Regions from separate parts of the Thioalkalivibrio sp. ALD1 genome, predicted to be linked through region 3. Evidence: riboswitches for the same ligand, from Rfam matches in the RefSeq annotation. Region 3 holds a riboswitch; each other region holds the start of a gene.

Region 1 (7,560 bases), on a different contig from region 3:
CTGCTCCGCCAGCCGACTCTTGCCGGAACGCACACCCCCCAGTACCAGGGCCTTCATGTCACAGGCTCCGTGTTCCCTGCCCGCAGCAGGGCAAGGATGCGCCCCAGGTCCAGATGCGCCTCCAGGGTATCGGCCAGGCGTTCCAGGCCGCGCTCGCGTGCGGTCGTCAGGTCTTCGCCGTGCTCCGTCTCCGTGCGCATGCCGGCCCAGCGCAGAAGGGCCTCGGCTGCGGCGGAGGTATCGAATACCCCGTGGACATAGGTCCCCGCCACGGCCTCGTCCTCGCTGCGTGCGCCATCCGGGCCATGCTGCAGCTCCAGCAACGGGCGATCCAGCCCGGGCCCGGTCGTCACACCGGCATGAATCTCGTAGCCCTCCACGTGGGCTTCCTGGCCCAGCACACGATCCCCGTGAACACGTTCCAGGCGCTTTTCCGGTGCTAGACGCGTCTCGATGTCCAGCCAGCCCAGTCCCGGCGTGGAGCCGGGCCGCCCCTCGACACCGTCGGGGTCGTGCACGGTACGGCCCAGCATCTGGAAACCGCCACAGATCCCGAGCACCTTGCCGCCATAACGCACATGGCGCTGCAGCTCTTCTTCCCAGCCCTGTTCGCGCAACCAGGCGAGGTCGTCGCGCACGGCCTTGGACCCCGGCAGGATGACCACGTCCGCCGGCTGCAGCGACTCGCCCGGCCCGGCGAAGCGAAGGTCCACACCCGGGTGCAGGCGCAGCGGATCGAAATCGGTATGGTTGGAGATGCGCGGTAGGGCGGGCACGACGACCTTCAGGGCATCCGCCGCCTTTTCCGGCACCGCCTCGCGCGGCAGGGCATCCTCGGCATCCAGGTACAGCCCGTGCAGGTACGGGATCACGCCCAGCACGGGCTTGCCGGTCTCCTGCTCCAGCCAGTCCAGCCCCGGCTGCAGGAGCGCGATATCGCCGCGAAACCGGTTGATCACAAAACCCTGCACCCGTGTGCGTTCGGTCTCGCTCAGCAACGCCAGCGTGCCCACCAGATGCGCGAACACGCCGCCGCGGTCGATATCCGCGACCAGGATCACCGGACAGTCCACCGCCTCGGCAAACCCCATGTTGGCGATATCGCCTGCGCGCAGGTTGATCTCCGCCGGGGAGCCCGCGCCTTCCACCAGTACATGCGCGTACTGCACCGTCAGCCGTCGATGGGAGGCCAGCACGGCCTCGCGGGCGACGGGCTTGTAGTCGTGGTAGGCACGGGCATCCAGCTCGGCCGCCGGGCGGCCGTGGATGATCACCTGCGCCCCCTGATCGGAACTGGGCTTGAGCAGCACCGGATTCATGTCGGTATGCGGCTCCAGGCCGCAGGCGGCGGCCTGCAGGGCCTGGGCACGCCCGATCTCGCCGCCGTCCAGGGTGACCGCGCTGTTCAGCGCCATGTTCTGCGGCTTGAACGGCACCACCGACAGCCCACGCCGATGCAGCACCCGCGCCAGCCCGGCCACCAGCACGCTCTTGCCGGCATCCGAGGTGGTGCCCTGCACCATGAGCGTTGTACCAGTCATGTCTGTCGCAGCCCCGCTTCCAGCCGCTCCCATTCGGCCTCGCTCCCTGGCAGACCGAAGCGCAGGCTGGCCGGACGGTCGAAACGACGCACGAGGATGCCCTGACGCGCCAGCGCATCCTGAATCACCTGGGCGCGCTCGGTCCGGCACCACTGGAACAGCGGCGTCCTGCCCGCCGGCGGCAAACCGGCATCCCGCAGCAGCGTCTCGAGCCGGCGCCCCGCCTCCTGTAGTCGCCAGCGTGTTTGGGCCTGCCACTCCCGGTCTTCCAGCGCCTGAGTCGCCACCCAACGCGCGGGACCCGGCACGCTCCACGGCCCCAGCAGCTCGGCGATACGCCGCAGCCAGTCATCCGGGGCCAGTACGAAGCCGACCCGCGCCCCGGCCAGGCCAAAGAACTTGCCCAGCGAGCGCAGCACGAACAGTCCCTCGCGCGGCGTATATCCGGCCAGGCTCCGTTCGGGCGTGGTGTCCATGAAGGCCTCGTCCACCACCAGCCAGCCACCGCGCGCGGCAAGCGTGCGGTGCCAGTCGAGCAGCGTCTCGAGGTCGAAATACACGGCGGTGGGGTTGTTCGGATTGACCAGCACCAGTACGTCCAGCGTGGCCGCCGCCCCCGCGAGCTCGTCTTCGCTCACCGCGACCACTTCGTGTCCGGCCGCGCGCCAGGCTCGGGCGTGCTCGTTGTAGCTCGGCTCCAGTACCCCGACCCGCGCACGCCCCGCGCGCAGCCTTGGCAGCGCCTGGATCGCCGCTTGGGAACCGGCGACCGGCAGCAGCGATTCAGCGCTGTAGTACGCACGGGCCGCCGCCTCCAGCCCGTCCTCGTCCTCCGGCAGGCGTTGCCAGACCTCGGCGGGGACTGGCCCTACTGGATAACCCTGCGGGTTGATGCCCGTGGACAGGTCCAGCCACTGCGCCACGGGGATTCCGTAATGCACGGCCGCCGCACGCACACCGCCCCCGTGGACCTGCTCCAGCGGCCCGTTCACGGATTCGGTTGTGGCGTTAGACGAATACAAGAATCAGCACTCCTGTTGCGATGGCCACCAGCCAGATCGCCAGCGCGCGATCGACCAGCTGCAGTGCGCCGTCGATCGTGCTCGGGCCCGGGGCGGCGCCGGCACCGAGAACCGGCCGGTCCTCGGTACCCCCGGCATAGCGTGCCGGGCCACCCAGCGTCACCCCCAGCGCCCCCGCCCCGGCGGCCATCACCGGCCCCGCGTTCGGGCTCTTCCAGCGCGTGCCCTGATCGCGCCAGCAGCGCAGCGCCGTACGTGTCTGCCCGGCCAGCGCATAGGCCAGGCTGGTCAGGCGTGCCGGAACCCAGTTCAGGATATCGTCCAGCCGCGCCGCGACCCGCCCGAAGCGTGCATGGCGCGGTGTGCGGTAGCCCCACATCGCATCCAGCGTGTTCACCAGCCGGTAGACCACGACACCCGCCGCACCCGCGACCAGGAACCAGAATACCGTCGCGAACACCGCATCGTTGCCGTTCTCCAGCACCGACTCCGCCGTGGCCGCACGAACACCCGACGCGTCCAGCTCGGAGGTATCGCGGCTGACCAGCATGCCGACCGCCAGTCGGGCGCCAGGAAGGTCCCCGGCCTGAAGGGCATCAGCCACGCGACGGGCATGCTGCTCCAGCCCGCGCCCACCGAGCGCCAGCCACAGCACGGCCAGCTCCACCAGCCAGCCGCCCGGGAGGCGGCTCAGCCACCAGGCCGCGAGCCCGAAGGGCAAGACCAGTACCAGTACCCAGAAGCCGCCGCGCCAGACCGAATCCGCGTGGCCGCGCCGCTCCGCCCCGGCCGCCAGCATCCCGAAGCCAGCCAGTGGATGGCCGCGCCGAGGGTCCCCCAGCAGCCGATCCAGCACCAGCGCGGCGACCAGCAGGGCGAAGGTGGTCATGCGCGGCGTCGAGCCGTGCGCGGCGCATCCGCACTTGAGTCCCGTTGTTCCCAGCGATTCTCGAACACCAGTTCGTCCAGCGACCGCCGTTGATCCCAGCCCTCGGTTTCCAGCATCGGCCGCTCATAGAACGCATCCACATGACCCAGACACAGGATCGCGATCGGCCAGGCCCCTTCCGGCATTCCCAGCTCCCCGGCCAGCCAGTCCGGGTCGAACAGGGAGACCCAGCCCATGCCCAGCCCCTCGGCCCGGGCCGCCAGCCACAGGTTCTGGATCGCACAGGCGGCGGAGCACAGGTCCATCTCCGGGATCGTGCGCCGGCCCAGCACGTAGCGTTCACGCCCGTCGGTCAGGGCGACCACCAGCAGCTCGCCGGCATCGCGGATGCCTTCGAGCTTCAGCCGGTGCACCTCGGCGGCGCGCTCGCCGCAGGCCTCGGCCGTACGCGCCTGCTCCGCCGCTACATGGCCGTGCAGCGCATCGCGCAGCCGCGCGTCTGTCACCCGCAGAAAGCGCCAGGGCTGCATGTACCCCACGCTGGGCGCCTGGTGCGCGGCCTCCAGTAGCCGCCGCAGCGTATCGACGTCCACCGGGTCGGGGCGAAAATGGCGCATGTCCCGGCGCTCGCCGATCACGCGATAGACTGCCGCACGTTCGGCCGAGGCGAACGCGTTCGGATTCTCTTCTGCCTGGTTGGGAACTGGGGCCGTCATGAGGTTCCGTCGAGACGACGGCACGGCGAAACACCGAAGGAGCAGGTGCCTGAGATGGCGCCTGCGCCCCCGACCGTTGCCCGCCGCACGGTCGCAGGATGAATCACAGCCAGGCCGGTCTCCGGGCTCGCGAGCGTCGGGCGATGCCGATCGGCAGACGCCTTCCCAGGCACAGGCCCCAGTGGCCAGTCTGCCGAGCATTGGGTCGCTCGCTTACCGTTGCGGGGGCAGCGCCGGACTTGCACCGGCTTCCCGTTTCACCTGCGCACTGCAGGCACCTGACTAAAGCGAACAATGATACGCGGTCAGGCCACCCGCGGCCAATTTGGGCACCAAACCATCTTGCCCTTGCTGCTATGATGAGACGCTTTCGCTGACCGCAGGCCGCTCCAAAAGCTCCATATTTTTAACGTTATGTTCTTTCGACAACCAACGGATATTAAATGACTTTCAAAGTCTTCCACCGCCACCTGACCTTCCTCGTAGCCACGCTCCTGTGCACGGCGCCGGCACTGGCCGAACCGATCACAGTGACCGACGATGACGATCGGGAGGTCACACTCGACCGACCCGCCGAACGCATCGTCAGCCTGGCCCCGCACATCACGGAAGTCCTGTTCGCCGTCGGTGCCGGAGACAAGCTGGTAGGCGTCACCCAGCACAGCGATTTCCCGCCGGAGGCGGAGATGATCCCGCGGGTCGGCGGCTACAGCCGCATCGACCTGGAACGCGTGGTTGAAATGGACCCGGACCTGGTGGTGGCCTGGCGCAGTGGCAATTCCAGCTCGCAGATCGAGCGCCTGCGCGACCTGGGGATGAACGTCTATGTCTCGGAACCACGCAGCTTCGAGGGCGTCGCCTCCAGCATGCGGCGTATGGCCCAGCTCGCCGGTACCGAGGAACGCGGCGAAGCGGCGATACAGGCCTTTCTCGACGAGATCGAAACGCTGCGGCTCGACTATGCCGACCGCGACCCGGTCCCGCTGTTCTACCAGGTGTGGGAACAGCCCCTGATGACGGTCAACGACGATCACCTGATCGGCGAGGCCATCCGCCTGTGCGGGGGCAAGAATGTGTTCGGCCACCTGGATCGTCTGGTGCCGCGCATGGACCGCGAGGCCGTGATCGAGGCCGACCCGGAGGTGATCATCGGCGGGGGCATGGGCGAAGACCGGCCGGACTGGGTGATTGCCTGGGAACAATGGGAGGACATGACCGCGGTGCAGCGCGACAACCTGTTCTTCATCCCGCCGTCGCTGCTCCAGCGTCACACCCCGCGGATTGCCGAAGGGACCCGCCTGATGTGCGAGGAACTCGAACGCGCCCGCCAGCGCCGGGCGGACTGACCCTTCGTGACCCGCTCCTTCCTCCTCGCCACGGGGGTCCTGCTCCCGGCGTCGCTGCTCGCGATCCTGATCGCACTGGCCTATGGCAGTGTCGCCATTCCTGCCGGGGACCTGATCGCCGTGATTCAGGGCGAAGGGAGTCGCCTGCACAGCACCCTGGTGCTGGAACTGCGCCTGCCACGCGCCCTGGCCGCGTTCGCCGCCGGCGGGCTGCTGGGCGTCGCTGGCGCCCTGATGCAGGTGTTGCTGCGCAACCCGCTTGCCGACCCCTATGTGCTGGGTCTGTCCGGGGGTGCTTCCGTCGGTGCGCTGCTGGCCATGCTCGCTGGCCTGTCGATGTTCTCGGTCTCGGTCGCCGCCTTCACCGGTGCCTTGCTGTCCACGGTGATCGTATTCGGCCTCGCGCACGGCACCGGCAGCTGGACCCCAACACGGTTGCTGCTGACCGGCGTGGTCGTGGCGGCCGGCTGGGGGGCGGTGATCAGCTTCCTGCTCGCCGTGAGCCCGACCGCGGAGCTGCCCGGGATGCTCTACTGGCTAATGGGCGATGTCTCCCACGCCCGCAACCCCTACCCCGCCTGGGGTGTGCTGGTGCTGGTCGTGCTGCTGGCCCTGCCCCTGGGGCGGACGCTGAACGTCCTGGCGCGCGGCCCGATGCAGGCGGCGGCGCTGGGCGTGGCCGTACGGCCAGTGGAGTGGACGATCTACGTCGCGGCGGCACTGATCACGGCCACCGCGGTCATGCAGGTCGGCGCGGTCGGCTTTGTCGGGCTGATCGTGCCGCACATGCTCCGGCTGGTCTTCGGCAACGACCAGCGCGTGATCCTGCCCGCCTCGGCACTCGGGGGCGGCATTCTGCTGACGCTGGCCGACACCCTCGCCCGCACGATGATCGCCCCGGAGCAGTTGCCCGTCGGCGTGATCACCGCGATGCTGGGCGTCCCCGTGTTCCTGTTCTTGCTGTACCGGAGCCGCTGATGCCTCCGCACACTGCCGATCCCCAACGTCACGGCGATCCCCACGCGTCCAGCACCGAGAGCGTGCACGAGGCGCCGGGGCCTGACACCCTGCTGGCCACCCACGATCTGGTTATCGACATCCCGGAACGCGCCAGCGGCTCGCCCATCGAACTGACCATCAATCCGGGACAGTGCTGGGGCATCCTCGGCCCGAATGGGGCTGGCAAAAGCACCCTGCTTCATACCCTGGCCGGGCTGCGCGCGGCCCGCACGGGAGAGATCCATGTGCAAGGCCGTTCGCTCCCCGAATACTCCCGCGCCCGGCTGGCGCGCGAACTGGGCCTGGTCTTCCAGAAGCACCACGACGGATTCCCCGCGACCGTGCTGGAGACGGCCCTGATCGGCCGCCACCCCTACCTGCGGCCCTGGGACATCGAGACCGCCGAGGACTACGCCCAGGCCCGTGCCGCCCTGGCCCGGATGGACCTAGCCGAGCTGGAGCACCGCCTGGTGGACACCCTGTCCGGCGGCGAGCGCCAGCGCCTGGCCATCGCCACCGTGCTCACCCAGAACCCGCGCCTCCTGCTGCTGGACGAGCCCACCAGCCAGCTCGACCTGCATCATCAAATCGCGGTGCTGGATCACATACGCCGTATCGCCCGGGGCGACCGCGCCGCAATCCTGGTGCTGCACGACGTGAACCTGGCGGTACGCTACTGCGATCACCTGCTTCTGATGTTCCCCGACGGCAAGGCCTGCTGGGGTCCCACCCGAACCATGCTGGTGCCGTCCGCGCTGGAACGGCTGTACAACCAGCCCCTGGGGGTCGGCGAGATCGACGGATACCCGGTTTTCATGCCACGCCCCGATTAGGGGGACGCTGATTGCATCACACGTCCGCGTTGGTACCCCCAATTCCCCGATCCTGCGTTGCGGCTCCCTTATGCAGAATGCTGCACGGCGGTCACCGCGCCCTGTTCGCACGCAAAAGCGACTCGAGCGCGGACGTGTGATGCAATCAGCGTCTCCCTAGCGCTCAGCGGATACCCCTCCGGTCGCAAACCGCCCCATGAAAGGGCGCAGTGCA
Region 2 (7,560 bases), on a different contig from region 3:
GGTCTTGTGAATTCCATCAGCGCGGAAAATTCAGGGAAAGAGCACGCGAAAATGCTGGTGTTCGGCGACTCCCTGAGTTCGGCCTATGGAATGAGCGACGCCGAAGGCTGGGTGGGGCTGCTGGAAGAGCGTCTGGGCAACCGCAACCACCCCTGGCGCATCGCGAATGCCTCGATTAGTGGCGAGACCACGGCCGGGGGACGTGAGCGCCTGCCGGAGGTCCTGGAGCGCGAGAGTCCCGATCTCGTGATTTTGGCCCTGGGCGGCAATGACGGCCTGCGCGGGCTATCGCCACGGGCCATGCGCGAGAACCTGGAGGCGATGCTGGAGGCGATCGACGCGACGGGTGCTCAGACGCTGTTGCTCGGGATCCGTATCCCGCCGAATTATGGCCCCCAGTACAGCCAGCGCTTCGAGGCGGTGTTCGCGGATCTGGCACGGGAACGCGGACTGGTGTTCGAGCCGTTCTTTCTGCACGAGGTCGCCTTTCGCGACGGCATGATCATGGATGACGGAATCCATCCGACGCCCGAGGCACAGCCCTACATGCTGGATGCCGTGTGGCCCCACCTGGAGCCCATGATACGCGGGATCGAGGCCTGTCTGGACGACGCAGCTTCAGTCTCCTAGGGAAACACCGATCAGTGCTTCCCTAGCGCCCGGCGCAGATCCGCCAGTACATCCTCGGGGAGGAGTTGGCGCAGCACCGGATGGACATCGGATTCGACCTCGGACAGCAGCGGCAGGGTGCGGATGAGCGAATGTCGTGACAGCGGGTCGCCGTACTGATTGGCCTGAATTGGGCGGTCCAGGCCGGTCTCCATCAACGCGACACCCGGCTCGCCGCGGGGGCCTTCGTCGAGGACCTCGACCAGTTCCACCATGCGGCCGTCCACCTCCCCCTGCACCCCGATCAACGGTGCCAGGAGCTCGACCAGTCGTTCGGCCTGTTCCGTGCTGAGCGTCGCCATTGGCTTACCTTACGGCGCTTTTCAGAACGATGCCAGCCCGTAGGGCAAACAACGGTCTCTCTAACTTTTGGCCCGGATGTCCTTGCCTCTGGGCCGACGCTTGGTGCGTTCCTCTCCGTTGAGTCTTCTCCAGCCAATCACGACGCCGGTCAGACTAAAGCCGAGACCTGCCAGGGAAAGAGACAGCATGGTTATGTCCCATAGAGGACGGTTTTCCCACAACACAGGAATATCCAGGCTGTGCAGGGCATTGTATGACCACCGGCGCCATCGTCCTTTGTCATCGATAATGGATTCGATTGATCCAGTTTCTGGATCGACGTACAGCGCCGTTCGATCGGCGTCGTCCAAGGTAATGCGCAGCACCGGAAACGGCCGTTCGTTACGTCGGGCGTAGTAGTAGGCGTCGCGTTCCGAAAGGCGTTTAACCTCTAGGACAGATGCCCCGGGAAGAACCTGGTTGGCGTGTTCTTCCAGACCTACGTCGGTGAATGTGGCCGGTTTCCCATTGGCGCGCAAGGCTCGCGTTTCGCTAGTGGTGTGCAGCAAGATGAGGGGAGTGTCGGCATGACGCCGCCACTCGATTTCGCGAACATCATCGTCACGGTCCAGAAATTCGCCAGGTGGCATGCCCGCCAGCTTGGTGGTGCCGAGGATTTTCCCGCCCTGCCAGGCCTTTTCCAGCTCCTTGGTCGGGTTGGCCGAGGAAAAAATCTGCCCCGGATTCATCGATAGCAAGCCACTCAACATAAAGGTAAAGACGAACAATGCGCAGGTAATGCCCAGCAGGTGATGCCAGCGTTGCCAGCCCTGATAGGGTGTTATCCAGTTGTTCTTGTAGCGCCGTCGCAGCCGAAGCCGCCAGATGCCGACCACAACACCCGTGACCACCAGGAGCAAAGCGGGGACGGAAAGCCAAATGACAGTCTGGCGCCACATCTCGGGGTGCTGACGAAGTTGCCAGGGGTAGATCCAGTGCACCACCGATCCCACCCAGTTCCATCGACGCTCCGCGCGCGTCGCGGACTGTACTACTTCCCCGGTACGAGAGGAGACATAAATCCATGTCCCTGCATCGTCGTCCGTTTTTGCTCGGATCAATGGCCGGTGCGTGTCGAACCGGTTGGGGACAGTCCATTGGTCCACGGATATTAGGGTGGCAGCCACAACGCTGTCGCCCAAATGGTGCCGCACCGTTCTATTAAGGATTTCTTCAGACATCAACACCGGGTCGCCAGTCCGCGCGTCGATGCTATGCCGTCCATTCCCGTCGCGAATGTGGTAAACGGGACGCCCCCCCGCATTGTTGAGGCGAAGCTCGTCGATAGGAGCATGGCCGGCCACCACCTCACCGGGTGAGAGCAGATCATCAAGCTTCGTTAGTTTTGGCAAGCCGGAGAGTCGTTCGTCCTGCGAAAGTGAAGGGTAGCCCACGTACATGAGCACCATGCCCGAGGCAAACCACATGGCCATAAGCAAACCAAGAGCGATCCCCAGATAGCGATGCGCCAGGTAGATACTGCGCCGGGCGAACATCAGAACTGCATGCTAAGGGTTAACTCAAGACTGCGAGATTCGCCGAGAATCCATTGAGAGCCACCAAAAGAACTCCACGTTACATGTTGCTCATTGGTTAGATTGCGACCTCTTAGAGTCAGGTCAAACTCTCGAAAATGCCATGTGGCAGCAGCTCCTAATAGTGTGTAGGAGGGTATTTCGATGGTGTTCGCGTCATCACCTGTTCGCGGACCGACATAACGGGCATTGGTCTCCAGAGTAAGGCGGTCAGTTGCGAACCATTCTGCACGCAGGTTTGCCAGGCGTTCCGGCACGTTGGGCGGTGTGTTGCCGTCGAAGCTTTCTCCACCTGCTCGATAGTCGGCAAACTCGGCGTTTAGCACGGTCCCGTCAGCTTGTAAACGCCAGTGCCGCGACGGACGGATGGCGAGCGTTAGCTCTGCGCCTCGCGATTCTTGACGCCCGATCTGGCGTTGCTCGTCCGGATTTCCAGCGACTTCGGTAGTGAGATTGCGCTTGGCGATGTCGTAGAAAGCCAGGCTCCACTCCAGACGATCGTCCCAGGTCCTCTGTCGAAGTCCGGCTTCGACAGAGCGTGATCGCTCCAGGCGGTTACCTTCGGCCCCCGGGGAAAAGGTCACGGTGCTGCCGACGGGCTTGGCGCCGGTTGCATACTGGCCGTATGCCGTAAAACCCGCTGGCAAGTCCCAGACAATCCCCACACGCCCGGTGGTCGGGCGGTAATGTTCAACTGTACGTTCGCTCTCGCGAAGGTTCTCGCCATCCAGCCGGATCAGTTCATGGCGCAGCCCCCCAATCACGCTGACGCCGCCGCCCAACACAAGCCGGTTTTCGCCGAAGATTGCGTAGCGCTGGTTGACCGTACGGATGCCAGGTTCGAACGGGGAGTCCGAAAAATACAGCCCCGGATCGGGATTGTGTACGTCTACACGGTCCTGTCCAGCGTAGGGCGAGTTGTTGTGGTGTTCGAAGCGATTTCGACTCACCTCGGCGCCTACGCTGACGCGGTGAGGAAGACCGAAGAGGGTGTGTTCATGAATCGCTTCCAAGCGGTTTCCCACAAGGGCCTGATCATGAGCAATCTGGATCGGAACTGAACGTTCAATGGCGTCGTTCTCGGGGTCGTAGCTATAGGCCTCGATGTTCTTCCAGTTGCGTTTAGCCTCGTGGACGTAGACTTGATTGCGGAAAGTAAGCCGGTCGGTAGCGGCAAAGTCGGTATCGAAGCGGACCCAGTAGCCTTCCATGTCCATCTCGGCGTCGGAGACGTTGTAGTTGTTGCCGATTGTTCGATCGTCGATACCGCCATCGATGACAGGCAAACCAAAATTAGCCTCAATGTCATCGCGCATCCATTCACCGGAAAGCGTGAATTGCAGTCGGTCGGACGCGTCATACCGCAGGGATGCACTCAGGTTCTCGTAGTGCTCCCCTGTGCGGTCGGTCTCGCCATCGCGAGTCAGGATGCTGCCATCGATACGATACGAGAGACCGTCGATATCGGTCGGGCCACCGATGCCAGCGCCAATCCGATTCTCGCCAAACGAGCCGGCACCCAGCAGCAGATCCCCGGAGGTCCGGTCCGGATCCGGCCGGCGCGGCACGTAGTTTATGGCTCCGGCAATTGCCCCCTCACCATGGAGGACCGATGCCGGCCCGCGCAGGACCTCGACGCGGTCGTACATCCAGTTGCTACCAGGGCGGGCGAACATGCTTGGTTCGGCGACGCGCACTCCGTCGTACAGAATGGTGATGTCGTTTCCGGTGAATCCCCGGCTCGAGAATGAGGCCGGCGCACCTGGTGGGTTTCCTCCAGAGAAACCTCCTGCAGCTTCTACAGCCTCTCGAGTGTTGCGGACGCCACGAGCAAGTTGCTCTTCCGCGTCTATGATCGTTGCACTGGCCGGGAGTTCGTCGAGCGTGATACCCAGACGGCTTGCCGTGGGTGCAGAATCATCCAGGTTCAGTTCGCTACTGTATCGGGCCGCCTCGACCAACACAGTCGACAAACGAGTTTCGTCAGCGGGAGCCATCTGCGGGGCGCCAGCTAGTCCCACCGTCATCGCGAAAGTGATGTATTTCAGGCGGTGACACGGCTTGATAGTGCCGAGATGCGTCGTGCTCATGTTGCATGTGCTCCTTCACGGGTTCATTGACCAGTTGAGCGGGAGCAATACGAGGAAGCGCAAAACAGCACAGGGTTCTCGATAAATCGGAACCGTGCGGACGTGACAAGGCCTGGACCGAGTCCATCTGTTCCTCGTCGGTTGTGCCCCACGCACCACCAGACGGCCGGCCGAGCCACAGGTGTGGCGAGGCCTTACTCGTCGGGCCGGTATCCGGACTCGCGTGCGGGCGCAGGTTCACCCAGGCAGGCCGCCTTCCCACGGGCTGGGACCGCAGTGGCACTAATTGGCCTGTCTCTACACGCTCACCGTTGCGGGGGCAGTCCCGGGTTTGGCGCTTGCTGTAAACACAACCACCTCACCGGGTTCCCGTTTAACACCTTGACCTGAATGGCCAAGGGGCACCCGAGAGCGAGGCTTGGATGTTAGTGCAATACAGTGTCGGGTTCAAAGAATGGCGTGAGCAGCCCCAAACACAATGAGCGAGCTGTGTTCATGTAATTTTGCCGTGACGTCAGGCATTGCGATCGGGTTTTGTCGAATGACAAAAAAGACTCGACGCAGTGGGGGATCGAGATGCGACGTTGGGGGGAAGGTCAAGAAAATGGTGTCCCCGGCAGGATTCGAACCTGCGACCTGCCCCTTAGGAGGGGGCTGCTCTATCCAGCTGAGCTACGGAGACAATCGCGTCGCGAGTATAAGCGCGCGGCAGGATTCGCGCCAAAGGGGCGGGGCCTCGAAGTGGCTACTGCGACGGCCATTCGCGTGCATCCACGCGGTGGTGTGCCCAGGCGACAAAGTCCGCGACGGGGCAGTGGCCTTCCTCGGGTACGCCTGCGCCGCTGATCACGCGATACGTGACCTGACCATCGTCCCGTGCGAGGACCTTGCGTACACTCCAGGCGCCGTCCTGCGCACCATTGCTGTAGCACTGCCCGGACTGAATGTCGTCGAGCTCGATGGCATCCGGGTGCTCGTGATGACGCCGCGCCAGGAGATACAGACGCGCAAGGTCGTCTTCGGTCAGGTCGAGGTACAGATTGAGATCGCGCATCGCGTGCTCCAGATCGGCCTGGCTCATGCCCGAGCGCTCCAGTGCGCCGGATGGGTCTGTAGGCGAGGGCTCGCTCAGTCGCGCCAGGGCGGCCGGATAGCGGCGCCAGGGAAACGGGTAGTTGATCGCGACCGCGACCAGCAACATGACGGCCACACTGGAGAGGACCGGGTGCAGGATGAACAGTAGGCCCAGTTCTTCGACCGAGGCGCCGCCGATCACGGCATACAACGCCGTTGCACCCCCGGGAGGGTGCAGGCAGCGCAGGTAGTACATCGCATAGACAGTGAGACCGACCGCGAGCGCGGCCGCCACTAGCGGGTGATCCACCGCGTGTCGAACGGCGACCCCGACCATGGCAGCAATCGCGTGGCCACCGAGCACATTCCAGGGTTGCGAAAGCGCGGCCCGAGGTGCGGCGAAGAGCAGGACCGCGGTCGCCCCCAGAGAGGCCAGGATGAGGCCATTGATCCCGCTCTCGGTAACGGAAGCCGCGACTTCCAGTGAAAGGTACAGCCCGATCACCGCGCCCACCAGAGCGATCAGCTTGTCCTTGTGGTTGGTGGTGTCGAGAAAGTCGCCGAGAAAGAGGTCGCGTCCGATGCGCATGTCTAGGGTGGGCCTTGTAAGCTGAATTTTGCGTGTAGCTTTTTTTGTGTGTGGCGTTTCGGTCAAGCGGACGTTCGAATGTCAGGGATTTGGCTCCCTGCTTCCGCGTGCCCTTGCCGGTAGGGATGTTCGCCGACAGGGCTGATCGTGCGTAAACTCAGCAGTTTGCCTGTCAAGGGAGAAGCCGGCATGGAATGGGTGCTGATCGCGATTGTGGTGCTGCTCGTGGTCTGGGCGGTCTGGACGTACAACCGGCTGGTGACAGCGCGCAACCGCTACAAGAACGCGTTTGCCCAGATCGACGTCCAGCTGACGCGGCGCTACGACCTGATTCCCAACCTGGTGAAGGTCGCGGAACGCTACATGAGCCATGAACGCGACACGCTGGAGGCGGTGATCCAGGCGCGCAATCAGGCGATGGACCGCCTGAAGCAGGTGGGCGGGGACCCCACGAACACCGAGGCCGTGCGCCAGCTTTCCGGGGCCGAGCAGGGCCTGTCCGGCGCGTTGGGGCGGCTGTTCGCCCTGTCCGAGAACTACCCGGACCTGAAGGCGAACGAGAACATGATGCAGCTCTCCGAGGAGCTGACGAGTACCGAGAACCGGGTGGCCTTCGCGCGTCAGGGCTACAACGACGCCGTGATGCAGTACAACATCCTGCGCGAGATGTTCCCGAATACCCTGATCGCCAACAACTTCGCCTTCCGCCCGGCGCAATTGCTGGAGATCGAGGACCCGCAGAAGCGCGAGCCGGTCGAGGTCAACTTTTCCTAGGGACAGGGCATGAATTTCTTTGAACATCAGGACCGTGCCCAGCGGCGCACGCGCTTGCTGCTGGGCCTGTTCATGCTGGCCGTGCTGGCGATTGTGGTGGTGATGAACCTGATCGCGCTGGTGCTGTTCGGCCAGGCCCAGGCAACCGAACCGGGCGAGCCCTGGCTGACCCGGGAGTTTCTCCGCGACAACCTGGACGTGGTCGGCTGGACCAGCGCGTTCACCGTGGGCCTGATCGGTCTGGGGAGTCTCTATCGCATGCTGAGCCTGCGCGATGGCGGCGGGGCGGTTGCGCGCGAGCTCGGGGGGACGCGGGTCGAAGGGGATACCCGGGACCCGTTGCGTCGACGCCTGATGAACGTGGTGGAAGAGGTCGCGATTGCCTCGGGTGTGCCGGTGCCCGAGGTCTACGTGCTGGAGCAGGAACCGGGTATCAACGCCTTTGCCGCCGGGTATTCGCCGTCCGATGCCGCGGTCGCGGTGACGC
Region 3 (7,560 bases):
TGCGTGGGCTCGCCCGCGGTCGCCAGCACCATCGGCTGGCTGGCGCCCTGCAATTCCGGCATGGCCACGTGATAGTGGACCTTGTCCCAGGGGATGCCCTCGTGCGAGAGCCGCCACTCGGTCTCGCTCACGTCCGCCAGACGAATCCCCTTGACCACCGGGACATCCAGCTCGGCGAAGGCCTCGGCCACCGCCTCGCGATTGCCACCGCCGCCCACAACGAAGTCCTGCAGGCTGACGATCCCGCTCAGTTCGGCGGGTGCCGCCGATGCCGCGAGATTCTCGACCGCCTCGCGACTGGCCCCACCCCAGCGCGCGAGTACCGCGAAGCACTGGATATCCCGGGCCTCAAGCGCCTCGCAGGTCGCATCCAGCAGCTCGCGGTCACCGGGACGGTCACCGGTATCCAGGTCCAGCACGACCACGGCCGGCCTGGCATCCAGGCCAAGATCCTCCGGATCGGCCACCGACTGGCCATCCCGGTAATAGCGGATGGTCTCGCGCGGATCCGGTTCCGGCACCTCGATCGAGTGCCCGCCCCGAGCGGCCAGCCAGCGCATCATGCCCTCCATGTTCTCCGGTGTGCGGCCCTGATAGAACGCACGTCCGGTCAGCCAGTCGGCCTGGTTTGAGAAGCGCTCCTGCTGCCGGGCCAGGTGCTCGCGCGGATCCTCGCCCGCTTCAGGGTTCTCGGTCAGTTCGGTCCGGGCCTCCTCGTCCAGTTCCTCCAGCACCACCTGGCCATCGATGCGGGACAACGCAGTTAGGCGCCGTTCGCTGTTGATCGCGAGGATCGGCGCTGACTCGGCCGGTGGCTCTTCGCGCAGCAGACGTTCGAGACGACCGGCCTGGTCCCCGAACACCGCTGCCACGAGCACCGCGTCGGCATCGCGCCACAGCGCCTGGATTGACGAGTCCGACTTGTCCGCCAACTGCTCCGGCGTGCGCAGCACCACCTCGGCATCCGGCACGGCCTCCAGGAATCGATGCGCACCGGCGGCTACCTCGGGGGCCGAGCGCTCGGAGACGATGCCGACGATCTGGGGTCCTGCCCAGGCGGGCGCGCTCCACAGTATGACGATCAGCAAAACCAGGCTGCGTTTCCAGAAGGACATGCGATGAACCCCGAAGAAAATCCGATGGGGCGACGCGACCGGTGCAATGGTGGCGTCGCCAGTCAGTTATGCGCAGGAGGGTGCCGTGGAAACGGCACCCGAAAACCGGCAGACGCGGGCGGTCTCAGCCGCGCTTGTTGGCCGGCTGCCAGAGGACTTCCGCACCGTTCTCGTGACGCGCAAGGACACGGCAGAGCACGAACAGAAGATCCGACAGGCGATTGATGTAGGCCAGCGAGCTTGGCCGCAGCGTCTCATGGTGATTCACCGCCACCAGACGACGTTCCGCGCGCCGGCAGACCGTACGGGCGATGTGGCAGTCGGCCGTGGCCGGGCCACCGCCCGGCAGGATGAACTCTTCGAGCGGCGGCAACTCGGCGTTGAAGCTTTCCAGCTCCACATCGAGCCGCTCCACAGAGGCATCCGGCAGTGCCTGATGCCCCGGCACTGCCAGCTCCGCCCCCAGGTCGAACAGCTCGTGCTGAACCAGAGCCAGCACGCGCCGAACCTCTTCCGGGAGATCGTGGACCAGCACCCGGCCCACGACACTGTTCAGCTCGTCCACGTCGCCAAACGCCTCTACGCGGTGGCTGTCCTTGTCCACCCGCGAGCCATCGCCCAGGCCGGTCCGGCCTTCGTCACCCGTACGGGTCGCAATCTTCGACAGTCGATTACCCATGCATCACCTCTGCTGGTAGCGCAGCTTCACGAACGCCGCCCGCCCCGGCTGGTTATAACCGCGAGCCATCTCGTAGTCCTTGTCGAACACGTTATTGACCGTCGCCTGAATCTGCCATTCCGGCGCAATCTGATAGCTCGCACGCAGGTTCAACAGTCCGTACCCGGCAAGCCGTTCCTCATTGTCGCGATCATTGTAGGCACGGCTCTTGGCGATGACCGAGCTCCCCATGGAGAAACGCTGGAACTGGCGATCCAGATCCACGCGCGCCGTGACGGGCGAGCGGCGACGCAGTTCGTTTCCAGTCTCCCGGTCTTCGGCATCCAGGAAGGTCAGGGAGGCGCGAGAGACCCATTGGGCTCCGTCGTAACCCCCTTCCAGTTCGACGCCGCGAATCCGGGCCTCGTCCACGTTTTCTGCCCGAAATGCGATGGGATCGAAGGTGATCATCTGGTCGAGATCGGTCTGGAAGATGGCGGCATCGGCATAGTACGGCCCGCTGGTGTAGCGGGCGCCGAACTCAAACGTGCGGGAGGTCTCCGGATCAAGATCGGGGTTTCCGAACCCCGGGAAGTAGAGATCATTGAACGTAGGTGCCTTGAACGCCGTGCCGTAGGAAGCCCGCAACCGAACCGTTTCCGAGGCCTGCATGCCCCATGCGACCTGACCGGTCGTCTTGTCCCCGAACTGCTCGTTGTCGTCGTAGCGCAGGCTGCCTTCGAGATCGTGGCGCCCAAGATCCACCTGCACCACGGAGTACGCTCCAACGTTGTAACGCGAACCTTCATCGTAATCGGTGTCGCTCTCGACGCGGTCCTCGTGCGCATCAATACCAGTCACGAGGTAAACGCGATCCCCGAAATCGATATCGTTGCGCCAGTCGATCATGTCGCGACGTGTATCGAACTGGGAAAAGAATTCGCCGTCGAGAAAATTCTCCGACTCGTCACGGCTGTGGCCAACCGACAGTTCCGTCTGCCACTGCCGCGTAACCGGAATACGGAAGCCAGCCCGCAAGGCCGCATGCACAAAGTCCGAGGAGTCCGGCGAGAACTGGGAATCGGTATCGAACTCGGTTGAACCTTCCGAATACAACATATTCCCGAAGACCTCCGCACCGTTGTCCAGACGGTGGGTCACCTTGGTCGCGAGCGAGGTGTTGTCGTAGCCGTCACGGTCGTCATCGCCAACGTCATCCTGGACGTTGATGCCGTCGGTCTCGAAGTGGCTGAGCGAGAAGCTGTAGTTGGTGTTCTCGGTTCCGCCGGCGACACCCACACCCGTTTCCCAGGTGTTGAAGCTGCCGCCCCCGACAAACGCGTTCACCCTTGGCGGTCCCTTCTTGCCCTCGCGGGTAAAGACCTGCACCACGCCGCCAATGGCATCGGAGCCGTAGATGCTGGTACGCGGCCCGCGGACGATCTCCACGCGCTCGATCTCCTCCGGCGGCAGGAACTGCCAGCTTGCCCCGCCGCTGGTGGCCGACCCCATGCGCACCCCGTCGATCAGGAGCAGGGTGTGGTCGGAACTGGTGCCACGCGTGTGGACCGAGGTGGTCTTGCCGAAGGCACTGTTCTGGGAGGTCTCGATCCCGGCGCGGCCTTCCAGCAGGTCGGTGAACTGCTGCGGCTGCAGGCGCTCGATCTCTTCGCGGTCGATGACGGTGACCGAGGACAGGGCCTCGTCGACCGTCTGCGCGATACGCGCGGCCGTGACCTGAACCACATCGAGGGTGTGCGCTTCGGAATCGGAGTCCGGTGTCTCGGCCAGAAGCGGAGTCGTGGCCAGCAGGATGGCCGTGGAAAGTGCTGTGCGTTTCATGTCGTCCGTGTCTCCCGGCGAGCCGCCCGCACGCCGTAAATTCGTCGGGACCACGCAGACAGGGGGAGACAAACACGGGGGAGACCGGCAACAACCGACTAGCGGCCGGGCCGACCATCCGCCTCGCATGCCCGCCGCATGCCGCGCGATCATTCCCTGGCCGGTCTCCGGGCTGACGAACGTTCCGGTGCGGCGCCTTCCCGAACGATTCCGTTCAGTGGCGTATGCCGCGACCATCAGAGGCCATCAGGGCCTCTCGCTCGATCACCGTTGCGGGGGCAGCGTCGGATTCGTCCCGAGTCACCCACAGCCGTGGGCGGACTCACCGATCTTCCCGTTTAACCTCCGGCGAGACACGCCGGCGGGCACCAGAAAACGCACGAAAGCCTACACAATTGGTCAAGAAATTGCCAGGCCCGCAACGTGGCCCCGCGTCAGGAGTGCTGCGCATCCGCCTGCAGATAACGCGCTCCACGCTTGAGCAGCCGACCCCAGGCCTTGTCCTGCAACATGGCATCGAACTCTGGTGAGCGCTCGGCACGCAATGCCACCGGCGGCGTCTGTGCGCCCTCCTCCACCGGGTGCGCCGCCAGCATCTCCAGGCGCTCCGGATTGGCGCCATATTTTTGAACCAGAAATTCGCGCATGGAGTCGGACAACGGCAGGTAGTAGATGCGTGTCAAGCGCAGTGCCAGCCACTCCGCCGTGCGCCCCAGGTCCTGGCGCACCAGGCGTACCATCGCCGAACCCAAACCTGCCTTGGCATCCGCACTCATGCCGACATAAAGCCCACCCAGATAGGCCGCCGGATTCGCATAGATCGCTCGCTGAATACTGGGATTGGTCAGATCCACCAACGGCTCCAGAATCAATGCCAGCTGGATACCGATCCGCTTGGCAGCTTCCTCCTCCAGGGGGTGCCCCGCAAGCTTGAACAGGTCGCCCTCGCGCTGGATGCCGAGTTCCGACAGGTACTCGCAGAAACGATCGGCAAGGCGCAGCTTCTGGTCGTCCGTAAGTTCAATCACTTCTTCGCTGACCCGGATGCCCCGTGCGCTGCGCTTGAACCAGCTCTTCTGACCCTTCTTCTCGACCTCCTTGCGCCGTAATGCCTCCCAGCGTTCAACTGCGGTGGCGTAACGGCTCTGGGCCTGAATGAGTTGGTCACGTGCCGCACGCAGGCCCTCGACGTAACGCAGTGCACGCCCCAGCAGTCGGCCTTCCGGCGAATGCACAGGCGGACGAGACTGCTCCAGCTGCAGCAGGGTCCGCAGTACTTCACGCCCCATCTCGAGGGTTGGCTCGCGCAGCACCTGCGGGTCCAGTGTGCTCACCGGATGTTGCGCCAGCAAGGTTGCCAGCGACCGTAGCCGGCTAACCACTGCAGCCTGCGCAACACGGAAGCGATTGCCCTGGTGCTCAAGCCGGTCCAGTGCATTACCGAGCCGCCAACCTCCCGACCACTCGAAACTCAGCCGGCGGATCTGCCGCCCATTGACCAGCTCAAAGGCGAGCACGAACACGGCCTGTGCATCTTCCAGCGTACAGCGGGTCAGGTCGTCCGAATCCGCCGCCGAGAACAGGCGATCCAGAAACTGTTCGATTCGTCGCACGCCATCCTCGCGGGTTGGCGCAAGACCCTGCAGGCGGTCACGTAACGGATCCGCCAGTTCGGGGGCATCATGGTGCAGTTTTTCCAGCGCGGCCAGCCGTGCATCCACGGTTGCATCGACCAGATCGGCCACGCGCGAGCGCAGCCCCAGCCGACGGTAGATCTCGATCTGCTCCGCGGCTGATGCAAGGCTGGTATCACCGGTCATCTCGCGCACCGCGACCGCGACCCCTTCCGGCGAGATGTCCACCTCGTGCAGCAACACCTCGGCCGCCTTGCGTCGTCGCATGTCCGGGGCCATCTCGGCCATCGCGAGATCACGCGTAACGAAAAGCAAATCCGGTAACAGGTCGATCGTGTTGCGCAACTGCTCGCGCGAACGCTCCTGACGCTTGCCACGCGTGGCATCGGCAATGAAACGCGCCAGCAGACCAATCACCCCGAACAACAGGGTGTAGACGGCAAAGAAGATAAAATTCTGAGCGGGAGCGGCGTGGCCGAAGCCCAGGAAGTAACCCCCCTGCATGGCGAGGAAGGTCACCGGACCTGCGGCCCACAACAGCTGCAGCATGTTCAGCGACCAGGGCACCTTGCGCGCACTGGCCGCGACCTCGGTGATCCGGCTGCGCCCGGCCGCCTCGATCAGCACATGCTCCTGACTCGGGCTCGCCGCCTCCGGGGCCTCCTGCTGCTGCCGCTTGCGAAACCTGCCAAACACCCGTCGTCCCTGCCCTTCAGCGTTTTGGTGAAGTGTAGGGAAAACAGCAGGGTTGCGGGCGGCCGCTTAGCGGAAAATGCTCGGTCGAATGCTGAATACGCTGGAGCTACGCCGCGCTACGACTCTGGGAAGCCGCCTCACCGGGCGGCGTAGAGACCACCGCAGGCGCCGTATCGGAATACAGATAGTCACGGGTCAATGGCACGGCATCCTGTCGCTTGGCCATCTGGATATGGAAGACCACCTGGCGCCACCAGCGGAACGTCGCCTCGCAGCTGGCCAGATAAAACTCCCACATGCGGCAGAAGCGTTCGTCAAAGTGATCCACGGCCTCGGCGCGGACCTTCTGGAAACGGCGGTACCATTCCGCGAGCGTCTCGGCATAGTGCAACCGCCAGAACTCGATATCGGTGGTATGCAGCGGGGTCGGCTCCAGCGCCTCCATCACCTCGGACAGGGCCGGGGTGTAACCACCGGGGAAGATGTACCTGCTCAGCCAGGGGTTGGTCGTACCCGGTGGCCCCTGGCGACCGATCGTGTGCAAGACAGCCACGCCGTCCTCCTTCAGCAGGTCGTTCACCCGCTGGAAGAAGGTGCCGTAGTTGGGCACACCGACATGCTCGAACATGCCGACACTGACGACCCGGTCGTACTGGTCGTTGTGTTCGCGGTAGTCCTGATAGAAGAAGCGAACGCGATCATCGAGGCCCCGGCGTTTCGCCTCCGCCTGAGCCACTCGCAGTTGCTCTCTTGAGAGGGTGATCCCGTCCACCTGGACATCGGCATTCTCGGCCAGATGGAAGGCCAGCCCACCCCAGCCACAGCCGATATCCAGCACCCGCTGGCCGGGCTCCAGCACCAGCTTCTTGCGCAGCATCGCGCACTTGGCCTGCTGGGCTTCCTCCAGGGTCATGTCCGGACGTTCGAAATAGGCACAACTGTAGAACATGCCGTCGTCGAGAAACCGGCGGAACAGCCATTCATCGACGTCGTAATGATGGGAGATATTCTGGTAGCTGCGCGCGATGCGGTTTCCCTGCTCGAGAATCGCGCGGAACATACACACCAGTGGGTGCACACGGCGCTGAAACATGGGCGCGAAGTTGCGCATGGTCACGTCCAGAAACACCCGGATGCCTTCGGGGCCAGGCGACCAGAGCCCATCCATGTAGGTCTCGCCAAGCTGGAATCCGGGATCGCGCGCGATGCGCTTGAGCGCGGCCCGATCATGGAGTTGCAGCGTTATCTCGGGCGCACCTTGCCCGAAATGGCGCTCGCTCCCATCCGGCTCGCGCAGGATCAGCGTGCCGTGGCGCATGTATTCGTTCAGCATCCGTTCGATCATTGCATCCCTTCCCTTGCGAATCGTCTGCTATATTAAACAGAGTCTAGATATCGCAGCCGCTCCGCCGCAAGCCTCTGAAATGGCTGATCCCAGGCATTCCGAAAGGTTCCTCACTCACCATAACGGAATTCATAATGCGGGCCACCTTCTGCCAGCAAGCGCGAGCGCTTCCCTCGCCGCAGCCAAAACCGCTAACCTGAGCCCATGACACTGCGCCCGACCCAAGCCTGCGAACACTGTACTCTGCGTCAGCTCTGCCTGCCGGTGGGG

Evidence for each region. A riboswitch is a leader RNA that binds a small molecule or an ion and turns the genes downstream of it on or off. The one in region 3 is predicted to bind cobalamin.
Region 1: linked by a shared signal. The riboswitch ahead of bluB (5,6-dimethylbenzimidazole synthase) and the one ahead of F623_RS0109185 (TonB-dependent receptor domain-containing protein) in region 3 are both predicted to bind cobalamin.
Region 2: linked by a shared signal. The riboswitch ahead of F623_RS0105665 (TonB-dependent siderophore receptor) and the one ahead of F623_RS0109185 (TonB-dependent receptor domain-containing protein) in region 3 are both predicted to bind cobalamin.

The regions. Positions count from the first base shown of each region.
Region 1 is NZ_KB906242.1:185,144-192,703, reverse strand. Features, by position in the region: gene cobU (bifunctional adenosylcobinamide kinase/adenosylcobinamide-phosphate guanylyltransferase) at 1-57, opposite strand, end outside; gene F623_RS0105535 (cobyric acid synthase) at 54-1,541, opposite strand; gene cobD (threonine-phosphate decarboxylase CobD) at 1,538-2,533, opposite strand; gene cbiB (adenosylcobinamide-phosphate synthase CbiB) at 2,550-3,452, opposite strand; gene bluB (5,6-dimethylbenzimidazole synthase) at 3,449-4,168, opposite strand; cobalamin riboswitch at 4,263-4,465, opposite strand; gene F623_RS0105515 (cobalamin-binding protein) at 4,612-5,514, shown strand; gene F623_RS0105510 (iron ABC transporter permease) at 5,521-6,492, shown strand; gene F623_RS0105505 (ABC transporter ATP-binding protein) at 6,492-7,346, shown strand.
Region 2 is NZ_KB906242.1:215,858-223,417, forward strand. Features, by position in the region: gene F623_RS0105650 (arylesterase) at 1-630, shown strand, start outside; gene F623_RS0105655 (hypothetical protein) at 642-971, opposite strand; gene F623_RS0105660 (PepSY domain-containing protein) at 1,032-2,507, opposite strand; gene F623_RS0105665 (TonB-dependent siderophore receptor) at 2,507-4,636, opposite strand; cobalamin riboswitch at 4,823-5,060, opposite strand; tRNA gene F623_RS0105670 (tRNA-Arg) at 5,242-5,318, opposite strand; gene F623_RS0105675 (HPP family protein) at 5,382-6,299, opposite strand; gene F623_RS0105680 (LemA family protein) at 6,489-7,073, shown strand; gene F623_RS0105685 (M48 family metallopeptidase) at 7,083-7,560, shown strand, end outside.
Region 3 is NZ_KB906244.1:89,353-96,912, reverse strand. Features, by position in the region: gene F623_RS0109195 (cobaltochelatase subunit CobN) at 1-1,115, opposite strand, end outside; gene F623_RS0109190 (cob(I)yrinic acid a,c-diamide adenosyltransferase) at 1,240-1,794, opposite strand; gene F623_RS0109185 (TonB-dependent receptor domain-containing protein) at 1,798-3,615, opposite strand; cobalamin riboswitch at 3,756-4,003, opposite strand; gene F623_RS0109180 (hypothetical protein) at 4,050-5,945, opposite strand; gene F623_RS0109175 (cyclopropane-fatty-acyl-phospholipid synthase family protein) at 6,052-7,290, opposite strand; gene fnr (fumarate/nitrate reduction transcriptional regulator Fnr) at 7,495-7,560, shown strand, end outside.